DNA from 2 places in the Neobacillus sp. DFD-2R genome. Region 2 is predicted to be linked to the other one. Evidence: predicted binding sites of a transcription regulator. Region 2 holds the regulator's gene; the other holds the start of a gene.
The links. The regulator NrdR, encoded in region 2, represses ribonucleotide reductase genes. The targets are predictions, from matches to a motif close to AACACNATATATNGTGTT.
Positions count from the first base shown of each region.

Region 1 (12,119 bases), 250 kb from region 2:
CTATCTAATCAGTAATATAATCCTTATTCTTTTTTATCAGCAGGAGTGAAAATGAACATTTTGTTAATTTTGGTCAATCAGACTGGTTTCGTCATCCGCATCAAATAAAAAACAACAAAAAACCTGCATCCAATGGCTGGGTGCAGGTTTTTTATTTGACTAGTCTTATTTTTTACAATGCTTGTAAGTTTGAATCTATTTTTCCTTTTTTTGTAATGAACGAATATAACTGACAATGTCAGAAATATCATTCTTTTTTATCTGTCTTGCTCCTTCTAGACCCTTCAATGACGGCCCCATTCTTGTGTCTTCACGTCCATAAGTAACCCCAATCCAGATTTGCCGATCCGTTGTATATTTTAAATATTGTGCATTGGAGAGGGCCGGTCCCATTTTATTTTTACCCTCAGCAGTTTCGCCATGACAGCTATGGCAATAGACAATATAAAGTTTTTTTCCGTTTTCCGGGTCACCGGAAATCGTTTTTGGCGCATCAATATTTATTTCCTTCGTTTGCCAATTCCTAATAAAACCTATAAGATTATTTAATTCTTTTTCGGACAGTCTTTGGCCATACGCGGGCATAGCGGTACCGTCCCTGCCATATTTCACATAGTTATACAGGTCTTTATCAGATACAGCGCTTAAAAAAAGCTGATTATTTATTGCAGTCCCGGCTTTTGATCCTTCGCCTTTACCTGTTTCTCCGTGACAGACAAGACACTCCTGGTTATATACCCTTTCACCGGCAGTATAGGCATATGAATCTTTATTATTAATACTATGACTCGTACTGATTATAACGATAATGCCAATAATGATGAAAATGTAGCATCCAATTAATATTTTCTTCATGGACTATCCCTACTTTGGTTCCGGTGTTGGAGTTGGGTCCCCCATGTCTTTATATTTTTCAGTGATTAAATGGTAAATTTCCTTTGGATTTTTTCCATCAAGATGCATTTGCACCGCGTCCTGTGCAATATTTATACAAATATCACAAGAAATACCATGTGAGTCCCATTGCTCAACAGCATTATTTTTTCCCATTTTTTGAATAAAGCAATTCATGTTATTTTTATGACCTTCGACTACACAACCGCAATAGCATGGAACTGATGCTACAACCTTAGGATATTTGGATGCCATAATATAAGTTTCTCGAACTTTTGCAGATGAGTTCAAAACATAATCGGGAAAGGGTTGATGTTTTTTATCAAGCGTCCACTTAACTTTTGTGGTGCTGCATCCGGCTGCAATTCCCACTAAAAGAATGCATATGAACAAAAGAGAAGCCCTTCGTTTCATTATTGTTCACCTCTTCCTTTTATATTATTTTCTAGGTTCATTTTAGCAAAATCCAAATCGCTAATAGGCTCCTAATTATTACTATTTCGTGAAGTATTAAAAATAGTGGATTCCAACAAAAAAACCTTAGCCATAACGGCTAAGGTTTTTTACATTATTTATGCGCGTGATACGTAAGAAGCTTCAGTTGTATTAATGATTAGCTTGTCGCCTTGGTTGATGAAGAATGGTACTTGAACAATTAAACCTGTTTCAAGTGTCGCTGGTTTTGTACCACCTGATGCTGTGTCACCTTTAATTCCAGGTTCAGTTTCAGTTACCTCAAGCTCAACTGTGTTTGGTAATTCAACTCCAAGAGTTTCATGGTTATACATCATAATATGAACTTCCATGTTTTCCTTTAAAAATTTCAATTCATATTCAATACTTGTTGCAGGAAGTTCAACCTGCTCGTAGGATTCCATATCCATAAACACGTGTTGGTCACCGCTTGCATAAAGATATTGCATTTTGCGGTTATCTATTTGTGCTTTCTCTACTTTCTCACCGGCACGGAAAGTTTTTTCCTGAATTGCTCCATTTCGAAGATTACGAAGCTTTGAACGAACGAAAGCAGCACCCTTTCCTGGTTTTACGTGTTGGAAATCCATTACACGCCAAAGGCTTCCATCTACTTCAATTGTTAATCCTGTCCGGAAATCGTTAACAGAAATCATTCATTTATCCTCCTAAGTCTATTTACAAAATTATAAGTTCTTTTGTTGAATGAGTAAGAGCCGCGTTTCCATCATTCGTTAATAGGGTATCGTCCTCAATACGAACACCGCCGAGACCCGGAATATAAATACCCGGTTCGCAAGTTACGATCATTCCAGGCTCTAATACAAGATCGGATTTCACTGAAAGGGCGGGACCTTCATGAACTTCCAATCCAATACCATGTCCTGTCGAATGACCAAAGTATTCACCATAACCTTTTTCCGTTATGTAGTCTCTTGTTAATGCATCTGCTTCCTTACCTGTTATTCCCGGTTTAATTCCATCCATGCCTCTATACTGCGCTTCAAGGACAATTTCATAAATCTCCTTCAGCTTTGCATCGGGCTGTCCAACAGCAACTGTCCTGGTAATATCGGAAACATAGCCCTTGTAATAGGCACCATAATCGAGCGTGACGAAATCTCCGGCCTCAATTACTTTATCACTTGCCACCCCATGAGGGAGTGCAGAGCGATGGCCTGATGCAACGATCGTATCAAAAGATGAAGATGTTGCTCCTGCTCTTCTCATAAAGAACTCCAGTTCATTCGATACCTCAAGCTCAGTCTTCCCAGGGCGAATGAAGTCTAAAATATGCTTAAATGCAGCATCAGCAATATCCGCTGCTTCCTTTAATATCTTAATCTCTGCATCAGTCTTAATCAAGCGTAACTTTTCAATTACACCTGAAATTGGTACAAGTCCTGCTTCAACTTCTTTCTCATAGGTCTTGAAGGAAGAATATGTTAAATAATCTTCTTCAAAGCCGAGTTTTTGAATCCCTAGTTTTTTTGACTGTTTTGCAACTTCTTCAGGGATTGTTCCGGAAATCTTAACAATTTCGTATCCTTGACATTGCTTTGAAGCTTGTTCTATGTAGCGAAAATCCGTAATAAATAGTGCTTTTTCTGCACTAATTAACACCACTCCTGCTGTTCCCGTAAAATTAGACATATACCGGCGATTATATGGACTAGTTATAAGAATACCGTCTATTCCAAGTTTTGAAAAGACAGCTCTTAATCTTTCTAATTTACTCATTCGTTTCCACTCTCCTTATCAAATCCAATGGGACCAAAAACATTTTATCATAACACATCGTTTAGGAGAATTAGGTTGCAGCTTCTTTATCTTCAACTTTATTATTTTGATACTCATAATTGATGGAATAACCAATGAAGATTCCATATACGATATATAAACAAAGAGAAGTGATAATGGTATCCAGACTTAAATCGAAAAATGGTTTCATCCCTGGAAAAAGTGGATTCAATACAAAGAACACAAGCAGAAATAACACTATCCCGAATCCAAGCCCAACCCATATGCCCTTAAACCTTTTGAGGACAGCATAATAAATAAATGCTGCAGGTACTGAAAAAATCCCCATTATTATTATAGATATCAATGTACCCAGCCATCCATGTTTCCAATTTCCCAGAGCCCACGGTTCCAGGATAACATTGGGAGATATCTCTGTAAAATTTAGAAAGTAAGCAAAAAATCCCAAAGTTCCCCAAAAAAGGCCGCCAAATAAACCTGTCCAAAATACCATGGCTAAAAAAGGCATCGATTTAGGATAATCTGTCTTTTTTTGTTCGTTATTCATAAAATGTACCTCCTTATATAATGCAAACCATATGTAATCCAATTTTATTATGCCCTTTAGGTAACATACACTTGCATGCAAAAAAATTAACCAAATAAAAATGGAAAGATTATGTCATTCCTAGAGGTTTTTTCGTATTTCGAGTAGAATAAAAATAAGTACATACAGTTTTATCAATTTCTACTGATGTGCAACTTTGTTATAGGTTGGTGTTAACTTACATGTCTAATTCTCAAAAACCCGTTTATGGAGGCCAGGCGGTTGTCGAAGGAGTAATGTTTGGCGGAAAGCATCATTATGTGACCGCGATTCGAAGAAAGGATTGCTCTGTTGATTACTTACATTTGCCCCGCAAAGCAAATCCATATTTTTCAACACTGAAAAAAGTCCCTTTCCTACGTGGGATTATTGCCATAATAGAAGCGAGTGCAAACGGCTCTAAGCATTTAAATTTTTCTACCGAGAGATATGATGTTGATCCAAAAGAAGATCATACACTGAAGGAAAAAGAAGTCTCAAAATTAACGCTATACCTAGGCGTAGCCGCAATGGGCGTTATTTCATTTTTATTTGGAAAATTCGCTTTCACTTTAATCCCTGTATTCTTAGCGGAACTAACAAAACCTATTTTTCCAACTGATGTAGCACAGGTTTTAGTGGAAGGCTTTTTTAAGCTTTCACTCCTTCTCTGCTATATATATTTTGTATCTCTCACACCTTTAATAAAAAGGGTGTTTCAATATCATGGAGCTGAGCATAAAGTTATTAATACCTTTGAAAACGGTGCAGAACTTACAGTTGAAAATGTTCAGGCACATTCCCGCCTCCATTACCGCTGCGGCAGTAGTTTCATCCTTTTTACAGTCGTGGTTGGTGTTTTTGTATACTTATTTGTCCCTACGTCGCCATTGTGGCTCCGAATTGTTGACCGTCTGTTGTTAATACCTGTTGTTTTAGGGATTGCATTTGAAGTATTGCAGGTTACAAATAAGCTGAGGGATATTCCCGTTTTAAAGTATTTAGGACTCCCCGGCCTCTGGCTTCAACTAATCACGACAAAGGAACCGACTAATGATCAAGTAGAGGTGGCAATTCTTTCCTTTAAAGAATTGTTAAAAATGGAAAAAGAAACGGAAGATCAAATAGAATCGGAAGAAATTGTCTAATCTTTAGTTTATAAGTGTTTAAAAGATTTAAAAAATGCTTAAGATGCTCTTAGGGAGGTGGCTTTCTTGAAAAATCGGACATCTTTTATAATTATTGGAGGACTTATCATCCTTGCATTATTGGGCGTTTACAGCTCATTTACCGCTGATCCTGCCGGTTTTATTCAGGGAATAGCTGTCATTACATTGGCCGGTTTAGGTATTTATTTGCTTGTTCGGAGGTTTTCATCCTCTAACCCCCAGAAAAAAGAGCAGCGGGCATTTCTTAAAGCCGCTAAAAAATCAAAAAAACGTTTGCAGCTAAAAAGTGGAGACTCTCAAGTAAAGAGCTCTCCTCTTGGGACCCTGACATCATTAAAGAAAAGCACAAAGACAAAAAAGAAATCTCCTGCGCATTTAACCGTTATCGACGGAAAGAAGGGGAAAAAGAAAAATCGAGCGTCATTTTAAACGCTCGATTTTTTTAATAGCCCCATGTTTTTAAAAATTGTTTTGCATGTTCTTTACCGATATCAAACAATTGACGCTTCTTTTCTTCTGTTAAATTAAACTCAATAGGAAAAACTCCTTCAACTGGTATAAATATAATATTTTTGGCATGCTTTTTGGAAATATAGCGTGAATCATGAGCATCCTTCATGGTTTCAAACAATGCTCCAAACAATTGAATAGCGTTTTGTATTTTATGCTTTTTATGCTCATATTCACTAGAACTTAACTTGATGCCAAGTACAGGTCTTATTTTTTGAATATTATCCTGATCAAAAAGCCACATTGGAAAATTGCTGAGTACACCGCCATCTACGAGAACATCTATACCATCAATTGACCTCATTTTAACCGGTTCAAAAAAGTAAGGGATACTGCAGCTTATTCTAATGGCTTTCGCAACAGAAAAGGAACTTGGTGAAATACCGTATTTCCCCAGGTCGTCCGGAAGAACGATTAACCGTCCATTAGATATATCTGAAGCAACCACTCTTAGTGATTGTGACGGCAAATCTGAAAAGGTCCGTATTCCTTTAGCTTCCAGCTTTTCCTTTATCCATTTTTCAAATTGATTTCCTTTATACAGCCCTAACTTCCAATAAAGGAGCAACCATTTTGCAAACGGCAAAGGAATAATTGTTTTCCTGGTATCAAGTATTTTTGAGATGTCCAATTCATCAAGCAATTGATAAATTTCATTACTGGTATATCCGGCGGCTATTAATGCAGCCAAAATGGAGCCTGCACTTGTTCCGGCAACCCTTACAAATTGTAGACCTCTCTTTTCAATTTCTTCGTAGGCTCCAATTAGGGCAAAACCTTTTATGCCCCCTCCGGAAAAAACACCGTCTATATTCATGGCTGCCACTCCCAACGATGTATTCATTTTTACATCTTTAAGCGGCTGCCAGAAAAAATAGTACAGGGGACAAACAGAAAACTAAAATTAAATTTTTATGTGTAATATTTAATTGTTTTATTTTTTAAAGCAAAAAAAAGAGCATCGATTCCGATGCTCTTTCCTCCGATTATTCAACTTGTTAAATACGTTTTGCTCCGATATATCTAGGCTTCCAATATTTATTGTTCGTGTATGTGATCATTACACCCCTTGAAGAGGAAGCCATAATCATTTTACCTGCTCCGATATACATAGCAACATGTGTAGGTTTGCTCGCCTTATTTGGTGCAAAGAACATTAAGTCCCCGGCATGTAAGGAATGTACTCGATAGCCTTTTGTATAAAACATTTGAGCAGCTGTACGAGGTAATGTTTTCCCCGCCTTACCGTATGAATATTTTACAAGACCTGAACAATCAAAGCCTCGCGGTGTTATTCCGCCCCAACGATAGGGAACACCAAGATGTGCTTTTGCAACCGAAATTGCTTTTTCATGATAATTATATGCCGCTTCAGCTTTATCACCCATAGTAGTAAACAAAGAGCTTAAAGAAGCAATGATAGTAAGAGCTACGATGAATTTCTTTAGCATGATTGTTATTCCTCCCTGGCGTGATTTGATACACTAACTATACAAAAAAAGATTAACATAGGCGTCACAGGGAGATTACAATTCTGTTACAAAATTATACTAAAATAATTTTGCGACACCAATAAAAAGGATGGGAAAAGTTTCCCATCCTTTTTGGAGTCTTTTATAAACCACACTTTAATTGTGCATTACAATTTGTACAGGTATTACAGCCGCCGATTTCTTTTACTTTCCCTTTACGGCAGACAGGACATGTATTACCGACTTCTGATCCGATTGTTACATCTGTTGAGCGAAGGTCACTGATTGTATCGACAAGGACAACGTGTTGTTTATGCTTTTCTTTCTTGGTAACTGTATCGTCAACAGTGTTCTCTTCTGCCTTGAGCGTTAATACTTGGGAATCACGAGATCCGTCTACATAGACGGTTCCACCTTTCGCACCGCCACGGTACAGGCGCTCATAAACTTTTTCCACCTGTTCAACGCTGTATCCTTTAGGTGCATTGACGGTTTTACTTATGGAGCTGTCAATCCAACGCTGAATGACACATTGAACATCAGCATGTGCTTGAGGTGCCAGTTCCATCGCCGTAACAAACCAGTTTGGAAGATTATTTGCATCTGCTTCCGGGTGTTTTTCCAGGTATTCTTGAACGATATCCGCATTTACCTCAATGAATTTACCAAGACGTCCGCTACGGAAATAAGAGAATGAGAAATAAGGCTCTAATCCGGTGGAAACCCCAACCATTGTCCCAGTGGATCCAGTGGGAGCAACAGTTAACAAATGAGAATTCCTTATTCCATTTTTTAAAATCGATTGACGAACATCTTCAGGCATTTTTTTCAAAAATCCTGTATTGATAAAAGCCTGTCTTAAGCGATTAGTTTCTTCAGGTGTTTCCCCTGTTAAGAATGGGAAGCTGCCTTTTTCTTTGGCTAATTCTACAGATGTTTTATAAGCAGTCGTAGCAATTATTTCAAAAACTTTATCAACAAGATTATTACCTTCCGGTGAGCCATACTCTGTTTCACAGTAGATAAGTAGGTCGTGTAAACCCATTACCCCAAGGCCTACCCGGCGCTCACCAAGGGCTTGCTTTTTGTTTTCTTCAAGGAAATACGGGGTTGCATTAATTACATTGTCCTGCATTCTGACCCCGACTGCCACAGTTTTCTTTAGTTTTTCAAAATCAACTGTCTTGGTTTCCTTATCAGCCATCTCAGCGAGATTCACGGCAGCAAGGTTACAGACTGAAAATGGAGCGAGAGGCTGCTCCCCACATGGATTTGTTGCAACAACTTTTTGACCGTAAGCTTTAGCGTTGGTCATGTCGTTTGCATTGTCGATAAAAAATATACCCGGTTCAGCAGAGTAGGTAGCGCATATGTTGATTAGATTCCAAAGTTCTTTTGCCCTAATCTTTTTATACACACGCACTTTGTGGCCAAGTTTTTCCCACTCGCGAACATCACCAATATTATGCCACTCTTGATTGTATATTTTCATTTCCTCTTGATCATAGCTTTCGACATATGGAAAACGAAGTTCATATTCACTGTCAGCTTCGACCGCTTCCATAAATTCTTTTGTTAGGCATACGGAAATGTTCGCACCTGTAAGAAACTCTGAATTATGAACGGAGAAATTACCGCCGACTTCTAATTTTTCTTCCGCACCGGCAATGATTTTCTCATCAAAGCCACCAAAACCCGGGATGTTTTTATAATTTACAATACCTTGATACATTGCAGTTTCTTGTAATGTTAAAGGTGTGAACTTCAACTTGTCCTTAGCATGCTTTTTAATCGTTTCATCATTTGTATTTTCAATTAAGAAACGGAGAATTCTAGGATTCTGCATTTTTGAAATAATAAATTCAATAATATCCGGATGCCAATCCGCTAACATGATCATTTGAGCACCCCGGCGCGACCCCCCCTGCTCAACAAGATGTGTCAATTTCGCAATATCATCCAGCCATGATACCGATCCCGATGATTTTCCGTTTACTCCTCTTGCAAGCGTGTTACGAGGTCTTAGTGTGGAACCATTTGTTCCAACGCCGCCGCCGCGGCTCATAATTTCCATAACCTGTTTACGGTGATCCGAAATTCCTTCCCGGGAGTCCGGTACAAACGGCATCACGTAACAGTTAAAAAATGTAACGTCAGTACCTGCCCCGGCACCATACAAGACTCTGCCGGCAGGAATAAAGTTCATGTTAACAAGTTCCTGATAGAACTTTTCAAACCACTCTCTCCGTTTTTCCTCTGTTGTTTCAACCGAAGCAAGACCAGTGGCATTTCGTTTGGCTATTTGCTCGTAAAACAGCTCTAAAGGCTTTTCAATCACATCAAGCGAACGAACAATCATTCCTGTAGTCGCTTCTTCTGAGTCATCAAGTACTCCTCTAAATTCTTCTTCAACTAAAACCTTAGCCCTTTTATTTTCCCAGTCTATTTCTTTGATGTATCCAAGGCCGCGTGCCGGAAATTTTGGATCTTCTTTAATTGTAAGAACAACAAAGTCGCCATTTGTGAGGGTAATCTTTTCAGTGTCTTTAAAGGTGTAGCGGTCAAGCATTACTAAACGTGAGACACCCTTGTGAGTAATTTTCATATCCGGGGTAACTGGGTGTACCTGGGGAAATAAGTGGATATCCTCATTCAACCTTTCAAAATCGATATTCATTTGTTGTCTAAAAACTACAGACATGAGAACAACTCCTTAAAAAATAAAATCTATATCTTTTTGCTAGAATTTATATCTAGTTGACTTGATAAACATAAGTTATCATATTTCGTTAGCACAATTCAACATATAGTACCGAAAATATTTTCGACACCACTATATATTGTGTTTAATTCAAAAAATAAAAATTTTGTCAAACTTAAAAGAAAATAGAATTAAGAGTAAATGAAAGCTTTCTACTTGTTTTCGGCAAAAAACAAGAAATTTCAACAATTTTCACAGGTTGCTCTTTTAAAGAATAGGAATTATAGCATAGAGAAATTACAACAAATAGAAAAAGCGGCAAGACGCCGCTTTCTATCTTTTAAAATTCCATTCATCATTTTCATATCGTTCTTTTGCAATTTTTTGAACGTATGCCATTTCTTCCTCGGTTAATTGATATGGCTCAAGTTCAATATTCAGTCCCTCTGCAAAGCCTTTATAAAAAGCTTCTTTTGCTTCCTCCAGCGTAATCCTTCGCGGACTAATTTCATTGATAGAAACTGCCTTACTCTTAAATGCTTTCTTCATCCGATCCTTTACTCTTTCATTTGGATATTTAAATAAGCTAAACAGCTTCTCCTCATCCAAATCTAATAATATCGAACCGTGCTGTAATATTACACCCTTTTGCCTCGTTTGGGCACTGCCGGCTACCTTACGACCTTCGACAACTAGTTCATACCAGCTGGGGGCGTCAAAACATACGGCAGAACGTGGGTTTTTCAATGCATTGCGTTCTTCATCTGTTTTCGGAACAGCAAAATAAGCTTCAAGGCCCAGTTGATGAAATCCCTTTAAAATCCCTTCGGATATTACACGATAAGCCTCTGTAACGGATTTCGGCATTTCAGGATGATCTTCAGACACAATAACACTATAGGTTAATTCATGCTCATGAAGCACACCGCGGCCACCTGTTGGTCTTCTAACAAAACCAAGCCGGTGGGCTTTAACCGCATCCATATTAATTTCCTTTTCCACCTTTTGAAAATAACCGACTGATAAGGTTGCAGGATCCCATCCGTAGAAACGAATCACAGGAGGAATTTTCCCTTCGCTATGCCAATCTAACAATGCTTCATCCAAAGCCATATTGAAAGATGGTGAACCATTACCTGTATCAATAAAACGCCAGACTTCTTTTTTCATATGTAACCCTCATTCGTATATTGTTTAATAAATTTATTCGAATTAAAGTCTACCAAATTCTGATATGAATTCAAAACAAACTGTTTCCGGTATAATAAATTAGGCCAAACTGAAAAGAATTTTTGCTATTCATCTTTACTCTTTAATGGTTTCTTATATAATAAAAACTAGTGCAGCATAGCTTGAAAGGAGCAATAAGAAGTTGAATTCACTTTATCCTCTATTATTCATTGTCGGTGTAGTAGTAATCTATTCTGTTTTCACTTATTTTTATCAAAAAAGAATTGTAAAAACAGTTAAAGAAGAAGAGTTTCGTGCCGGGTACCGAAAGGCCCAGTTAATTGATGTCCGTGAACCAAATGAGTTTGAGGCCGGGCATATTTTAGGAGCACGTAATATTCCCATGTCACAAATGAAAATGCGAATGAAGGAAATCCGTTCCGATATGCCTGTTTATTTATATTGCCAAAGCGGCATGCGCAGCGCACGTGCAGCACAATTTTTAAACCGTAAAGGGTACAAAGACCTAACACAGCTCCATGGCGGCTTTAAAGGCTGGTCAGGAAAGGTTAAAACAAAGAAATAGTGTATCCATCCGGTAAGGTCTTCTGTTTTAAAAGCAGAAGCCCTTTTTTTGTTAAAGTTTCACCTGTTAAAAGAAGTCAGATTAGATTTTCCTAATCTGACCCTTTTTTTAATGTTAAGCTTTTTGATACCGTAAAATCGGCTTTCTTGCCGCAGTAGTTTCGTCCATACGTCCAACTACAGTCGTATGCGGTGCTTCTTGCACGATTTCCGGATTCTCTTCCGCTTCTTTTGCAATCTGAATCATGATATCGACAAATGAATCGAGTGTTTCTTTCGATTCTGTTTCAGTTGGCTCAATCATGATACATTCTTCCACATTTAATGGAAAGTAAATGGTTGGCGGATGGTACCCAAAGTCAAGCAGACGCTTGGCAATATCCAACGTTCGGACGCCTAATTTTTTTTGACGTCTGCCGCTCAAAACAAATTCATGCTTACAATGCTTATCAAATGGCAAATCATAATGTTCAGCAAGCCTTCTCATCATATAATTTGCATTTAATACGGCATATTCCGTTACTGCTTTTAAGCCATCAGGACCCATTGAACGAATATAGGTGTAGGCACGAACATTAATGCCAAAGTTACCGTAATAAGGCTTAACACGGCCAATTGATTGTGGGCGGTCATAATCAAACACGTACTCTTCACCGCGTTTGGCGATAACCGGCTTTGGTAAGAACGGAATTAAGTCTGCTTTTACACCAACCGGACCTGAACCGGGACCGCCTCCACCGTGAGGACCTGTGAATGTTTTATGAAGATTTAAGTGAACAACGTCAAATCCCATGTCCCCTGGACGAGCCTTCGAAAGA
Region 1 covers NZ_CM173228.1:1,583,694-1,595,812, reverse strand. Annotated here, with positions in the region: gene AC3ANV_RS07785 (c-type cytochrome) at 196-855, opposite strand; gene AC3ANV_RS07780 (PCYCGC motif-containing (lipo)protein) at 865-1,308, opposite strand; gene efp (elongation factor P) at 1,467-2,024, opposite strand; gene AC3ANV_RS07770 (M24 family metallopeptidase) at 2,047-3,108, opposite strand; gene AC3ANV_RS07765 (YqhR family membrane protein) at 3,179-3,676, opposite strand; gene AC3ANV_RS07760 (DUF1385 domain-containing protein) at 3,898-4,842, shown strand; gene AC3ANV_RS07755 (SA1362 family protein) at 4,900-5,292, shown strand; gene AC3ANV_RS07750 (patatin-like phospholipase family protein) at 5,306-6,190, opposite strand; gene AC3ANV_RS07745 (C40 family peptidase) at 6,372-6,824, opposite strand; gene AC3ANV_RS07740 (vitamin B12-dependent ribonucleotide reductase) at 6,988-9,546, opposite strand; gene AC3ANV_RS07735 (lipoate--protein ligase family protein) at 9,880-10,716, opposite strand; gene AC3ANV_RS07730 (rhodanese-like domain-containing protein) at 10,919-11,302, shown strand; gene gcvPB (aminomethyl-transferring glycine dehydrogenase subunit GcvPB) at 11,417-12,119, opposite strand, start outside.
Region 1: a site for NrdR is predicted at 9,675-9,692, ahead of AC3ANV_RS07740 (vitamin B12-dependent ribonucleotide reductase). Genes of this name have one in related genera too.

Region 2 (12,119 bases):
AGATAATTACTTAAAGGGTTAGGACCTCTCTGGACTAACTTTCCCCCGTGGTAGTTACTTGGGTACCGTCAATAACAGGATTTCAAGATCGAAGCGGAAAAAGGTTAGAGGGGGAAATAAGAATATGGAAACAATGGGACGTCACGTTATCTCTGAATTATGGGGATGCGATTTTGAAAAATTGAATGATATGGATTTTATTGAACAAACTTTTGTAGAAGCAGCACTTAAATCAGGGGCGGAAATTCGCGAAGTAGCTTTTCATAAATTTGCACCACAAGGTGTGAGCGGTGTTGTTATTATTTCTGAATCACATTTAACAATTCATAGCTTCCCTGAACATGGTTATGCAAGCATTGATGTGTATACTTGCGGTGATTTGAATCCAAATGTTGCTGCTGATTATATTGCTGAAGCATTAAATGCTCAAACTCGTGAAAATATTGAAATCCCGCGTGGTATGGGTCCTGTAAATGTAAAACAGGCAAAGGTTCTTTAATTAATTATAAAAAATAACCCGTAAAGAGGTGTATGAAACCATACATCTCTTTTTATTTTCTCTCCGAATGTGTAAACTAAGAAAAAAGGGATTAATTATTGGAGGAAAGTCATGGCTAATTTTGGGAACTTATTTTTACGATTTAGTAAACAAATTGAAACATCTGATTCTTTAACGGATGAACAGCTAAAGACACACTATTATAAGGCGAACTTTAACCAGCTATTTCAAACAGTTGAAAAGCTATTTCATGATGATGTTGATTGCCGTATCACCACCGTTTCAAAAGAGCATGGGGAAATCGCTGTTGAAGTCACTAAACCTATCCCCTGTTTCCTTATCGCTACGGTTGTAACTGAAAGACCGTTGGAGACGGCTGTAGACTTCAAAATTTCAACAGAACGCTTTTCATTAGCTGGGAATTACCCAGCCTTAAAAAAGCGAATTATCTCCTATTATCAACGTCTAAACCAACTACATACATTTATTAGATCGGGTAAAAACAGATGATACTTGTACTTGTGTAAAGATTTTCTTTTTAATAAGATAATAGTAAGAATACTGCTAAGCATTGGTGCGGATTTACGGGATAGATTTGGAGTTGATTAATCATGAAATGCCCATCATGTCAAAATTACGGTACACGTGTGCTGGATTCCCGCCCTGTTGATGAGGGGCGAGCAACAAGAAGAAGACGGGAATGTGAAGAATGCGGATATCGCTTTACAACGTTTGAGAAGATTGAAGAAATCCCGCTTATTGTTGTAAAGAAAGAAGGTACCAGGGAGGAATTCAGCCGGGATAAAATCTTAAGAGGCCTTATTAAGGCATGTGAAAAGCGTCCTGTTGCCTTAAAGGAATTAGAAGATATAACCCAAGGGGTAGAAAAAGAACTCCGTAATCAAGGGGTTTCTGAGATAAAAAGCGAACTGGTTGGCGAAATGGTGATGGACAGGCTGGCGCATGTTGATGAGGTCGCTTATGTCCGCTTTGCTTCAGTTTACCGCCAATTTAAGGATATTAATGTATTCATTGAAGAATTAAAGGAATTGATAAAGAAAGAGAAATCTTAAGGAGCTAATGCGGTATTTAGCTCCTTTTTATAAGAAAGGTTTGAAAAATATGGTGCAGCATTGGCAGGAACTCGTTCCTATCGACCGTTATATTGTAGCGGCAAATGGTTTGCTGCATGATTATGATCGCAAAGTGCTGACATTTTTATATCAGCCCTTAATTGGATCCACTTGCTTTAGTTTATATATGACGCTATGGGCAGAGCTGGAGGAGAATCGCTTATGGTCCGAATCCTCAAGCCATCACCTTTTGATGAATCTATTAGAAATGAATTTAAAGGAAATATACGAAGCACGCTTAAAATTGGAAGGAATTGGACTGCTGAAAACATTTGTCAAGACAGATGAAGGAGAGCGGTCATTTATCTATGAGCTGCATCCTCCATTAACTCCTGAGCAATTCTTTTTAGATGGTATGTTAAATATTTATTTATACCGAAAGATAGGGAAAAATCATTTTGCCAGACTTAAACGATTTTTTAGCGATCAGCAAAAGCCTAAAGAAAGTGAGTTTCTTGATGTCACAAGAGCATTTCAAGATGTGTTTGAATCGGCCACTCCAGGAAGTCTTCAATATCTTCAGGACATTTCAGGGGAATTTGAAGCGGATGGCAATCAACAGTTTATTGGCCGAAGAGACCCGCAGCCAGTGCAAATTGATACCCATACCTTTGATTTTGACCTGTTGATGGCCGGTTTAAATGAATCGCTTGTGCCTAAGAAGGCCCTAACCCAAAAGATTAAAGAAGTAGTTAGTAATCTAGCCTTTCTTTATACCATTGATCCCATTCAGATGAAAAATATCATATTAGGTGCTATTAATGAGAACAGTGAAATCGATATCGAGGAATTACGAAAGGGTGCCCGGGATTGGTATCAGTATGTAAATCAAGATCAGTTACCTAACCTAATTGAACGTACTCAGCCTTCCAAACATCAAGTTCAAATAGCAGAGCCGAAAACACAGGAAGAAAAATTAGTACGTTACTTAGAAACCACCTCGCCGCTTCAATTTTTTAAGGATCTCTCAGGCGGTGGCGAGCCTTCTCGTTCTGATATACAAATCGTAGAAGATGTGATGTTCAAACAAAAGCTTTTGCCGGGTGTTATCAATGTGTTGATTCACTTTGTAATGTTAAGAACAGATATGAAATTTACAAAAGGCTATGTTGAAAAACTAGCAGGTCACTGGGCTAGAAAGCAGGTTAAAACGGTAAAAGAGGCAATGGAATTGGCAAAGAAAGAGCATAACACCTATGTTGGTTGGGGCGATGGAAAAAAATCAGGGAAATCAGCGAAGCAAAAGTCTATTCGGACAGAGGTCCTTCCTGATTGGTTTGACGACAATTCCAAAGAAGCTGTTAAAGATACATCAAATGGGGCAAATTCTGAGCTTGAAGCAAAGAAGCGTGCCATTGAAGAAAAATTAAAGGCATTCCGAAAATAGGAGGTGATGAAATATGGAAAGGATTAACCAAACACTGAAACGATTAGCCTCAAATGAGAACTTTCAGAAACGTTATGAAAAAATGCGTCATGACACACTTCAACATCCCGATATTAAAGCTTTCTTAACAACGCATCAGAATGTGATTTCCCAAGAGATTATTGATAAAAGCTTGATTAAATTGTACGAGTATACCAATCAAAGTAAGGAATGTAACCACTGTCCAAGTCTTGAGGGGTGTATCAATATTATGAAAGGTTACCACCCGGAATTAGTATTAACGCGGAATACAATCGATGTGGTCTATGAACGATGCCCAAGAAAAATTATGGACGATGAAAAAAGGAAAAATCAACAGCTTATTCGAAGTCTATATGTACCTAAAGATATCTTGGAAGCTACCTTTGAGGCCATTGAAGGAGATTCCGGCAGGCTCGATGCAGTCGACAAGGCAGCCACTTTTTTAATGAATTACGAGACAAACAAAAAGCAAAAAGGCTTATATCTCTATGGGAAATTTGGGGTAGGAAAGTCTTATTTGTTAGGCGCTATCGCAAATGAGCTGGCAAAGAAGCATATTTCATCTATGATTGTCTATGTCCCGGAGCTATTGAGAGAGATGAAAAGTGCCATCGCCGATTCAACCTTAAATGGAAAAATAGAAGCCCTAAAAAAAGAGCCAATCCTCATGTTTGATGATATAGGCGCTGAAGCTGTATCCAGTTGGACTAGAGACGAAGTGTTAGGCCCGATTCTGCAATTTCGGATGCTTGAAAACCTTCCAACCTTTTTCACTTCGAATTTTGACTTTCAAGAGCTGGAGCATCATTTAACCTATAGCCAGCGTGGTGAAGAAGAGAAAATGAAAGCAAGGAGAATCATGGAAAGAATTCGGAGTTTAAGTGAACCGGTGTTAGTAGATGGTCCGAACCGGAGAACTTAAGATTTACAGATCAAGAAAAAGGATTGCCGAACAAATGTCGGCAGTCCTTTTTCTTTTTTACTAACTTCTATTTTGGTCAAGTTCCCCATATATATTAAAACAAGATATGGTCTAAGGGGGGATTTGGTTGGCAGAGATCATCTTCCAAAGCAAGATGGATGCAATCAGGTTTTATAATCACTTGCTGAAGTGTTTATCATATAGTCAGGAAAATAATGATATTCTTCTTTATGAAGATCGACTTATAGTGGAAATTATTGATAGCAGCCTGTCTTATGCTGTATTGAAAAAGACAAAAGAGGCATTTTACGAGTTTATTGTTAAAATAAAGCAAGATGATTGGCTAAGAGGCATTTTAAAGGAACATTATTACTATGAGGATCCGGAAGAGCAGCAGCAAATAATGGAGATTATTTATACCATCCTTGAAGGGCAAAGAGAGGATTTAGCAGCCTTCTTGAAGGAAACCAGCGAAGAGCCGAATATCAGAGCTGCTATTGAGCAAATTTTTCAAAATAATGTTTCGTTTTCTTTTGATTCATTTCACAAATTTCGTTTGCGCTCTTATATTCAGAAGTTGAGAGGTTATGTGGAAATTTCAATTGATGAGTATAAAATGGAGCAGGAATATCAAATGTTTGTTCAAACACTAAGGGAGTTTTTAGCAAACCGTAAACCTAAAATGGGCATTCTTCATTTATTGTTTGATGAAGAGGTTACATTTTATACGGAAGATTTTGAGGAAATCAAACGTGGAGAATTAGTCAAAATGGTTGACCGGAAATTACTGGTGAATCATCCGGTTTATGTTGATTCTGTTTCAATTGCACCGCTATTATCACTTGCGCCGACGACAATTTTTCTTTATGCGAAAAATCCTGATGAACCGCTCATTAGAACAATAAAAAATATCTTTGAGGAAAGAGTCACAATTAAAACATTTGAAGCTCTTCGTGCTACGATGAAGTGGAGCATTAAAGATGATACCAATTCGGAGAATCATGGATAAAACTAAATAATATTGCAATAATGAAAATTATTAGGTTTATGTCCCTTGATTTTTTAAAATCAAATCATTATAATAACCTACATAGTAAAATATATGCAGCAAAAGTAATGATAAGGATAACAGTATTTTTTTACGAATCTCAGAGAGGGAGAGCTTGGCTGAAAATCTCCTATTACGGAATCAATACTTACCACCTTTAAACTTCAGCAGTGAACCCTTATGATGACCATGAGGCAAGTAATCGCTGACGGCAACAACCGTTATCTGACCTAAAGTCATTTTTAATGAGCCTTTAACGTTTATTAGAATTGAAAAATTGGGTGGAACCACGTGTTAATCAAAACTCGTCCCTTTTCCAGGGACGGGTTTTTTTATTTTTTGGCTGTGTTAATGGCCATTGTTGATTTTGTAACTATGTTGATTGGAGCGCAAATCAACAGGCAAGTTTAACACAACCTATTTTTTAAAATTATAATTTAACTTAGAAAATTGTCTAGCTCCAGCGCCTAGGGGCTCGGGGTTATAAGCCAATCCGGCATGAAGGTTAAAAAGCAACCTTCATGCCGGCTCGTCTTATACCTGTCGCCCCTGGGCAAGGCGCTTCCGCTTTTCTAAAAAGGAGGAATTACCATGTCAGACGTTGTTAAGATTTCGTTTCCGGATGGGGCAGTAAAGGAGTTCCCGTGTGGAACAACAACGGAAGATATTGCTGCATCCATTAGCCCCGGTCTTAAGAAAAAAGCGATTGCCGGTAAATGGAAGGGTCAAATGTTTGATCTTCGCCGTCCAATCCTTGAAGACGGTTCAATAGAAATTGTTACAGCTGATTCGAGTGATTCGTTGGAGGTTTTGCGCCATAGTACAGCTCATTTAATGGCTCAGGCGATTAAAAGACTGTATCCAAATGTAAATCTTGGTGTGGGTCCGGTTATTGAAGGCGGATTTTATTATGATATCGATCTTGACGAATCGTTAACTCCTGAAGACCTTCCGAAGATTGAAAAAGAAATGGCGAAAATCGTAAATGAAAACATTGAAGTTGTTCGCAAAGAGGTTAGCCGTTCTGAGGCAGTGCAACTGTTTAAAGAAGCAGGTGACCCTTATAAACTCGAACTAATTGAAGCGATTCCTGATGAGGAAACAGTAACCATCTATGAACAAGGTGAATTTTTTGACCTTTGCCGTGGTATCCATGTTCCCTCAACCGGAAAGATTAAAGAATTTAAACTTTTGAGCATCGCGGGTGCATATTGGCGCGGCGACAGCAATAATAAAATGCTGCAGCGTATTTATGGCACTGCCTTCTTTAAGAAAGAGGATTTGACAGAGCATCTCCGCTTGTTAGAAGAGGCGAAAGAGCGTGACCATCGCAAGCTGGGTAAAGAGTTAAACCTATTTACAAATTCACAAAAGGTGGGTCAAGGACTTCCGATCTGGATGCCTAAAGGGGCGACAATCCGCCGTATCGTCGAACGTTATATAGTCGATAAAGAGGTACGCATGGGCTATGACCATGTTTACACTCCTGTGATGGGAAGTGTCGATCTTTATAAAACTTCCGGACACTGGGATCATTACCAGGATGATATGTTCCCTGTCATGGAAATGGATAATGAACAACTCGTACTTCGTCCAATGAACTGTCCTCACCATATGATGGTTTATAAAAACGGTATTCACAGCTACCGTGAGCTTCCGATTCGGATAGCAGAGCTAGGCTTGATGCACCGGTATGAAATGTCGGGTGCTCTATCAGGATTGCAACGAGTTCGCGGTATGACATTAAATGATGCCCATATCTTTGTCCGCCCTGATCAAATTAAAGAAGAATTCCAACGCGTTGTTCGGCTGGTGTTGGATGTTTATAAAGACTTTGATATTAAAGATTATTCTTTCCGATTATCTTACCGTGACCCTCAGGATAAAGCGAAATATTTCGACGATGATGCGATGTGGGAAAAAGCACAAAGCATGCTAAAAGAGGCGATGGATGATCTTGGGTTAGACTATTTTGAAGCAGAAGGGGAAGCGGCGTTCTACGGTCCTAAACTCGATGTTCAAGTTAGAACTGCTTTAGGTAAGGATGAAACACTCTCAACTGTTCAATTAGATTTCTTGCTTCCTGAACGATTCGATTTAACTTATGTTGGTGAAGACGGTAAACAGCACCGCCCGGTTGTTATTCACCGTGGTGTCGTCTCCACAATGGAACGTTTCGTTGCATTCTTAATTGAGGAATACAAAGGGGCATTTCCAACATGGCTTGCACCGGTTCAGGTACAGGTGATTCCTGTTTCACCGGGAGTTCATTACGAATATGCGAAGCAAGTGCAGGAAAAGCTTCAAAATGAAGGTTTCCGAGTAGAGTTAGATGGTCGTGATGAAAAAATCGGCTATAAAATCCGTGAAGCACAGATGCAAAAAATTCCATATATGCTTGTTGTCGGTGATAAAGAAGTGGAAGAATCGGCCGTAAACGTCCGCAAATATGGAGAGCAAAACTCAGAAACAAAGCCATTTGCAGAGTTTCTTGCATCGTTAAAAGCAGAAGTTGCAAGAGGATAAATTTAAAAGGAGAGAGGGATCCCCTCTCTTCTTTTATGAAAAAATAAAAATAAACCTATTGAATAATTCTATTGATTTATGCTACAATACATTTCGTTGTCATATAAATAGTTGTTTGACATTGCGTCTTTGTTTATGATATAGTAACTAAGGTGTAAAAAATAGAATACGATTTTGGGAAAAGAAGAAGCACCCGCTTCTCACCTGATTGACGCGAATAAGCAGTTGGCAGGTATTACGTGAACAATTGATTCATTAACTATGTTTCGTAAAGTGTGGGTGTTTTCATCCGCACTTTTTTTGTTTGTGTATTTAAACAAAGCACTGCTTAATACTTGTCGGTTCACAAGGTGTCAAGCGTCAGGTTTGAAAAAGAAGCCTATTTTAAAACAGCACCATCTTGACCCTTTCGTTGTATTCACATTAACCCTGGAGGTGGCTAATTATTAGCAAAGACATGTTGTTAAATGAGGGCATTCGCGCTCGCGAAATTCGCCTAATTGATCAAAATGGCGAGCAGTTGGGGATTAAAACCAAAACTGAAGCCTTGGAGATTGCCGGACGAGTGAATCTTGATTTGGTACTTGTAGCACCAAATGCAAAGCCTCCGGTAGGCCGGATTATGGACTATGGCAAATTTAAATTTGAGCAGCAAAAGAAAGATAAAGAAGCACGTAAGAATCAAAAGATTATCACTACTAAAGAAGTTCGTCTCAGCCCAACGATTGATGAGCATGACTTTAATACAAAGCTTCGTAATGCTATTAAGTTTTTGGAAAAAGGCGACAAGGTAAAAGCTTCAATCCGTTTCAAGGGCCGGGCGATTACCCATAAAGAAATCGGTCAGCGTGTTTTAGATCGTTTTTCTGAAGCGTGCAAGGAAGTGGCTACTATTGAGTCTCATCCGAAAATGGACGGTCGTAGCATGTTTCTTGTTTTAGCACCTAAAATCGACAAGTAATAAGGAGGACTACCCCAATGCCAAAAATGAAAACTCACCGCGGCGCTGCAAAGCGTTTCAAAAAAACCGGATCTGGTCAGCTTAAGCGTGACCACGCTTATACAAGCCACTTATTTGCTAACAAATCTACAAAAGCTAAGCGTAAACTTCGCAAATCAGCTCTTGTTTCAAAAGGCGATTTCAAACGCATTCGTCAATTATTAACATACGTTAAGTAAACTAGAAGTGATCGATTTATATAGGAGGGAATTACATGCCACGTGTAAAAGGCGGTACAGTTACGCGCAAGCGTCGTAAAAAAGTTCTTAAATTAGCAAAAGGTTATTTCGGTTCAAAACATACATTATATAAAGTTGCTAACCAACAGGTTATGAAATCTTTAATGTATGCATTCCGCGACCGTCGCCAGAAAAAGCGCGACTTCCGCAAACTTTGGATTACTCGTATCAATGCAGCAGCTCGTATTAACGGTCTTTCTTACAGCCGTTTAATGCATGGCTTAAAGCTTGCCGGTATCGAAGTAAACCGCAAAATGCTTGCTGAATTAGCAGTAAGTGATGCAAACGCATTTGCTGAATTAGCAAACGTTGCAAAACAACAATATAACAAGTAATTTTTTTAAAAGCCATTCTCTAATCGGGAATGGCTTTTTCTATAAGGGGATTGGAGAATGGATATAAAGACATTGGTATTCGTGGCATTTTTGATTATGAACATAATTGGACTTTTTATCATGAAGATTGATAAAAATAGGGCGATAAAGCACCGGTACCGGATTCGTGAGAAAACGCTATGGCTTGTAGCATTCTTTGGCGGCGCAGTGGGAACAACAATGGGAATGCAGATATTCCGCCATAAAACAAGGCATTTGTCGTTTAAAATTGGTTTTCCATTGCTGGCAATAGGTGAAATTATTCTAATTGTATACTTAAGCCGCTAATAGCTGCTAATTTTTTTGTAATAAATCTTTAACCGGGCTTTTCCATACAATTTCCGCTTTTGGGTATTGCTCAATGATTTTTTTCTCCATAAAATAAAAGTCTTCTTTGACTAACCCTTTTAATGAGGATGTGTTTTGCGGCCAAATGGAAACTAAGACTACGTCAAAGGAATCATCAATGGTCCCCGGATATTTCTCACCGGCAAATACGGCACCCTTATAGGTCAGTAAAAAGTTCTTTCTGACATCTCTATTGTCATGAAATAAAAAACGTTTTTGCCTTTGAGCAGCCTCGAACTTTCTATTAGTAGTAAAAAATAGTTTTATGACAAAATAAAAAAAGAAAATAATTAAGAACAATAAGACAAAGCGCAACAACCAAACCATTGGTTAAGCCTCCTAGTCATTTTTCCTTTCATACGATTTGTGGCTTAAAAAGTTTCAACCGTTTTTCGTTTTGATATAATTTTTTTAAAAGGAGTGAGAAGAAATATGCAGCTTGAAAAATTGTTTAAAATGCAAAAAGCATTAGATGCTCATATTGAAGAAAAGCATCTGTTACAAGAAGATGATTTATTCAACCGGAAGGTTCTGGCATTACTTGTGGAAATCGGTGAATTAGCAAATGAAACCCGTTGTTTTAAGTTTTGGAGTGTAAAACCATCATCGGCAAAAGAAGTGGTTTTAGAGGAGTTTGTCGATGGCATTCATTTTATTTTGTCGGTCGGGATTGAATGTGGATTCGATGAGAAATCAGTTATATTGGAAGAAAAGCAGCCGTTTGCAAATGTAAACGAGCAATTTCTCCTGGTTTATGAAATGATTTGCAGTTTTCGCAGGAGCAAAGATTTAAATAATTTTATTAGATTGTTTGAGGCTTATTTGCAGTTGGCCTCGCTGCTTGGATTGGCAAATGAAGAAATTGAACAAGCATATTTTAAGAAAAACGAAGTAAATTATTTAAGACAGCAAAATAATTATTAGCTGAAAAATTTGTAGATAATTTGTTTAAATCTGTATAATGAATGCGTACATACATAAAGGGGGCGAAACAATGGCAAATTTAGATGAAACTTTAGCAATGCTTAAAGACTTAACTGATGCCAAGGGGATTCCCGGCAACGAGCGTGAAGTTCGCGAAGTCATGAAGAAATACATAGCGCCATACGCGGATGATGTTACAACTGACGGTCTTGGCAGTCTAATCGCTAAAAAGGTTGGGAAGGAAGACGGACCCAAAATTATGGTTGCCGGCCATTTAGATGAAGTAGGATTCATGGTTACGCAAATCGATGATAAAGGCTTCCTCCGTTTTCAACCTGTTGGCGGCTGGTGGTCACAGGTTATGCTTGCGCAGCGGGTAACCATCGTCACGAAAAAGGGTGATGTAATCGGGGTTATCGGGTCAAAGCCTCCGCATATCTTATCGCCGGAAGCCCGTAAAAAACCGGTAGAAATAAAAGATATGTTTATTGACATTGGGGCAACAAGCCGTGAGGATGCAATGGAATGGGGTGTCCGTCCCGGAGATATGGTTGTACCTTATTTCGAATTTACGGTGATGAACAATGAAAAAATGCTTTTGGCAAAAGCCTGGGACAATCGAATTGGCTGTGCAATTGCCATTGATGTATTGAAACAATTAAAGGGTGTTGATCATCCTAACGTTGTTTACGGTGTTGGTACAATCCAGGAAGAAGTTGGACTTCGCGGTGCCCGTACATCAGCTTCGAAAATTGAGCCTGATATCGGTTTTGGTGTAGACGTTGGTATTGCGGGAGATACACCCGGAATATCTGAAAAAGAAGCAATGAGCAAAATGGGCAATGGTCCGCAAATTATTTTATACGATGCATCTCTTGTTTCCCATAAAGGCTTACGCGATTTTGTAACAGATCTTGCAGATGAGCTAAACATCCCATATCAATTTGATGCCATTCCCGGTGGCGGCACAGACGCCGGTTCCATTCATATGACACATAACGGGGTTCCGGCATTAGCCATAACAATTGCAACCCGTTATATTCATTCACATGCTGCCATGCTTCATCGAGATGACTATGAAAATGCAGTGAAGTTAATTGTTGAGGTTATTAAGCGCTTAGATCGCGAAACGGTAGATAAAATTATCTTTGAATAAGGTTTTAATCCTCGGTTTAGTTTCCGGGGATTTTTTTTTCGTGGATGTTAATTCGCAAATAAGCTAGTCATTTTCGCAAATAGATTATTTACTCTCAACAATTCATTTAATTAAAATTCCATAATAAGAGCCGCCGATCGCTTGATCGACAGCTCCAATAAAAACCTATTGCTTTAACCCGCTCTCGAGGGCTTCAAGCATTTCTCTTTTCTCATCTTCCGATGAATTTTTCCAAATGATTTCAAATAACACGCCAAGACCGGGGAGCATTTTTTCTTCGCCGTTTTGGATGGCATCAACAATTGTATCTTCCAATTCTGCTTGTGAGTTTCCGGATACATTGTGAATAATGGCATTTCGTAAATTTAAATTCATGAATGCACACTCCTTTATTAACCTGTAATTCTTTAATATCTTTCCTGTATTTGGTTTTATTATGTATCTAAATTAGGCTATAATGAAAAAATCAAAATAAAAGGAGCTTTAGGTTTGAAGCATATTCAATCTATTAATAACCCACAGGTTAAACAATGGAAAAAGCT
Region 2 covers NZ_CM173228.1:1,330,353-1,342,471, forward strand. Annotated here, with positions in the region: gene speD (adenosylmethionine decarboxylase) at 125-499, shown strand; gene AC3ANV_RS06400 (hypothetical protein) at 611-1,009, shown strand; gene nrdR (transcriptional regulator NrdR) at 1,111-1,572, shown strand; gene AC3ANV_RS06410 (replication initiation and membrane attachment family protein) at 1,622-3,019, shown strand; gene dnaI (primosomal protein DnaI) at 3,033-3,962, shown strand; gene ytxC (putative sporulation protein YtxC) at 4,090-4,971, shown strand; T-box leader at 5,070-5,326, shown strand; gene thrS (threonine--tRNA ligase) at 5,602-7,536, shown strand; ribosomal protein L20 leader region at 7,712-7,843, shown strand; gene infC (translation initiation factor IF-3) at 7,994-8,497, shown strand; gene rpmI (50S ribosomal protein L35) at 8,515-8,715, shown strand; gene rplT (50S ribosomal protein L20) at 8,751-9,110, shown strand; gene AC3ANV_RS06445 (DUF1294 domain-containing protein) at 9,168-9,437, shown strand; gene AC3ANV_RS06450 (sigma-w pathway protein ysdB) at 9,444-9,824, opposite strand; gene AC3ANV_RS06455 (dUTP diphosphatase) at 9,930-10,421, shown strand; gene AC3ANV_RS06460 (M42 family metallopeptidase) at 10,492-11,577, shown strand; gene sspI (small acid-soluble spore protein SspI) at 11,743-11,952, opposite strand; gene AC3ANV_RS06470 (TrmH family RNA methyltransferase) at 12,067-12,119, shown strand, end outside.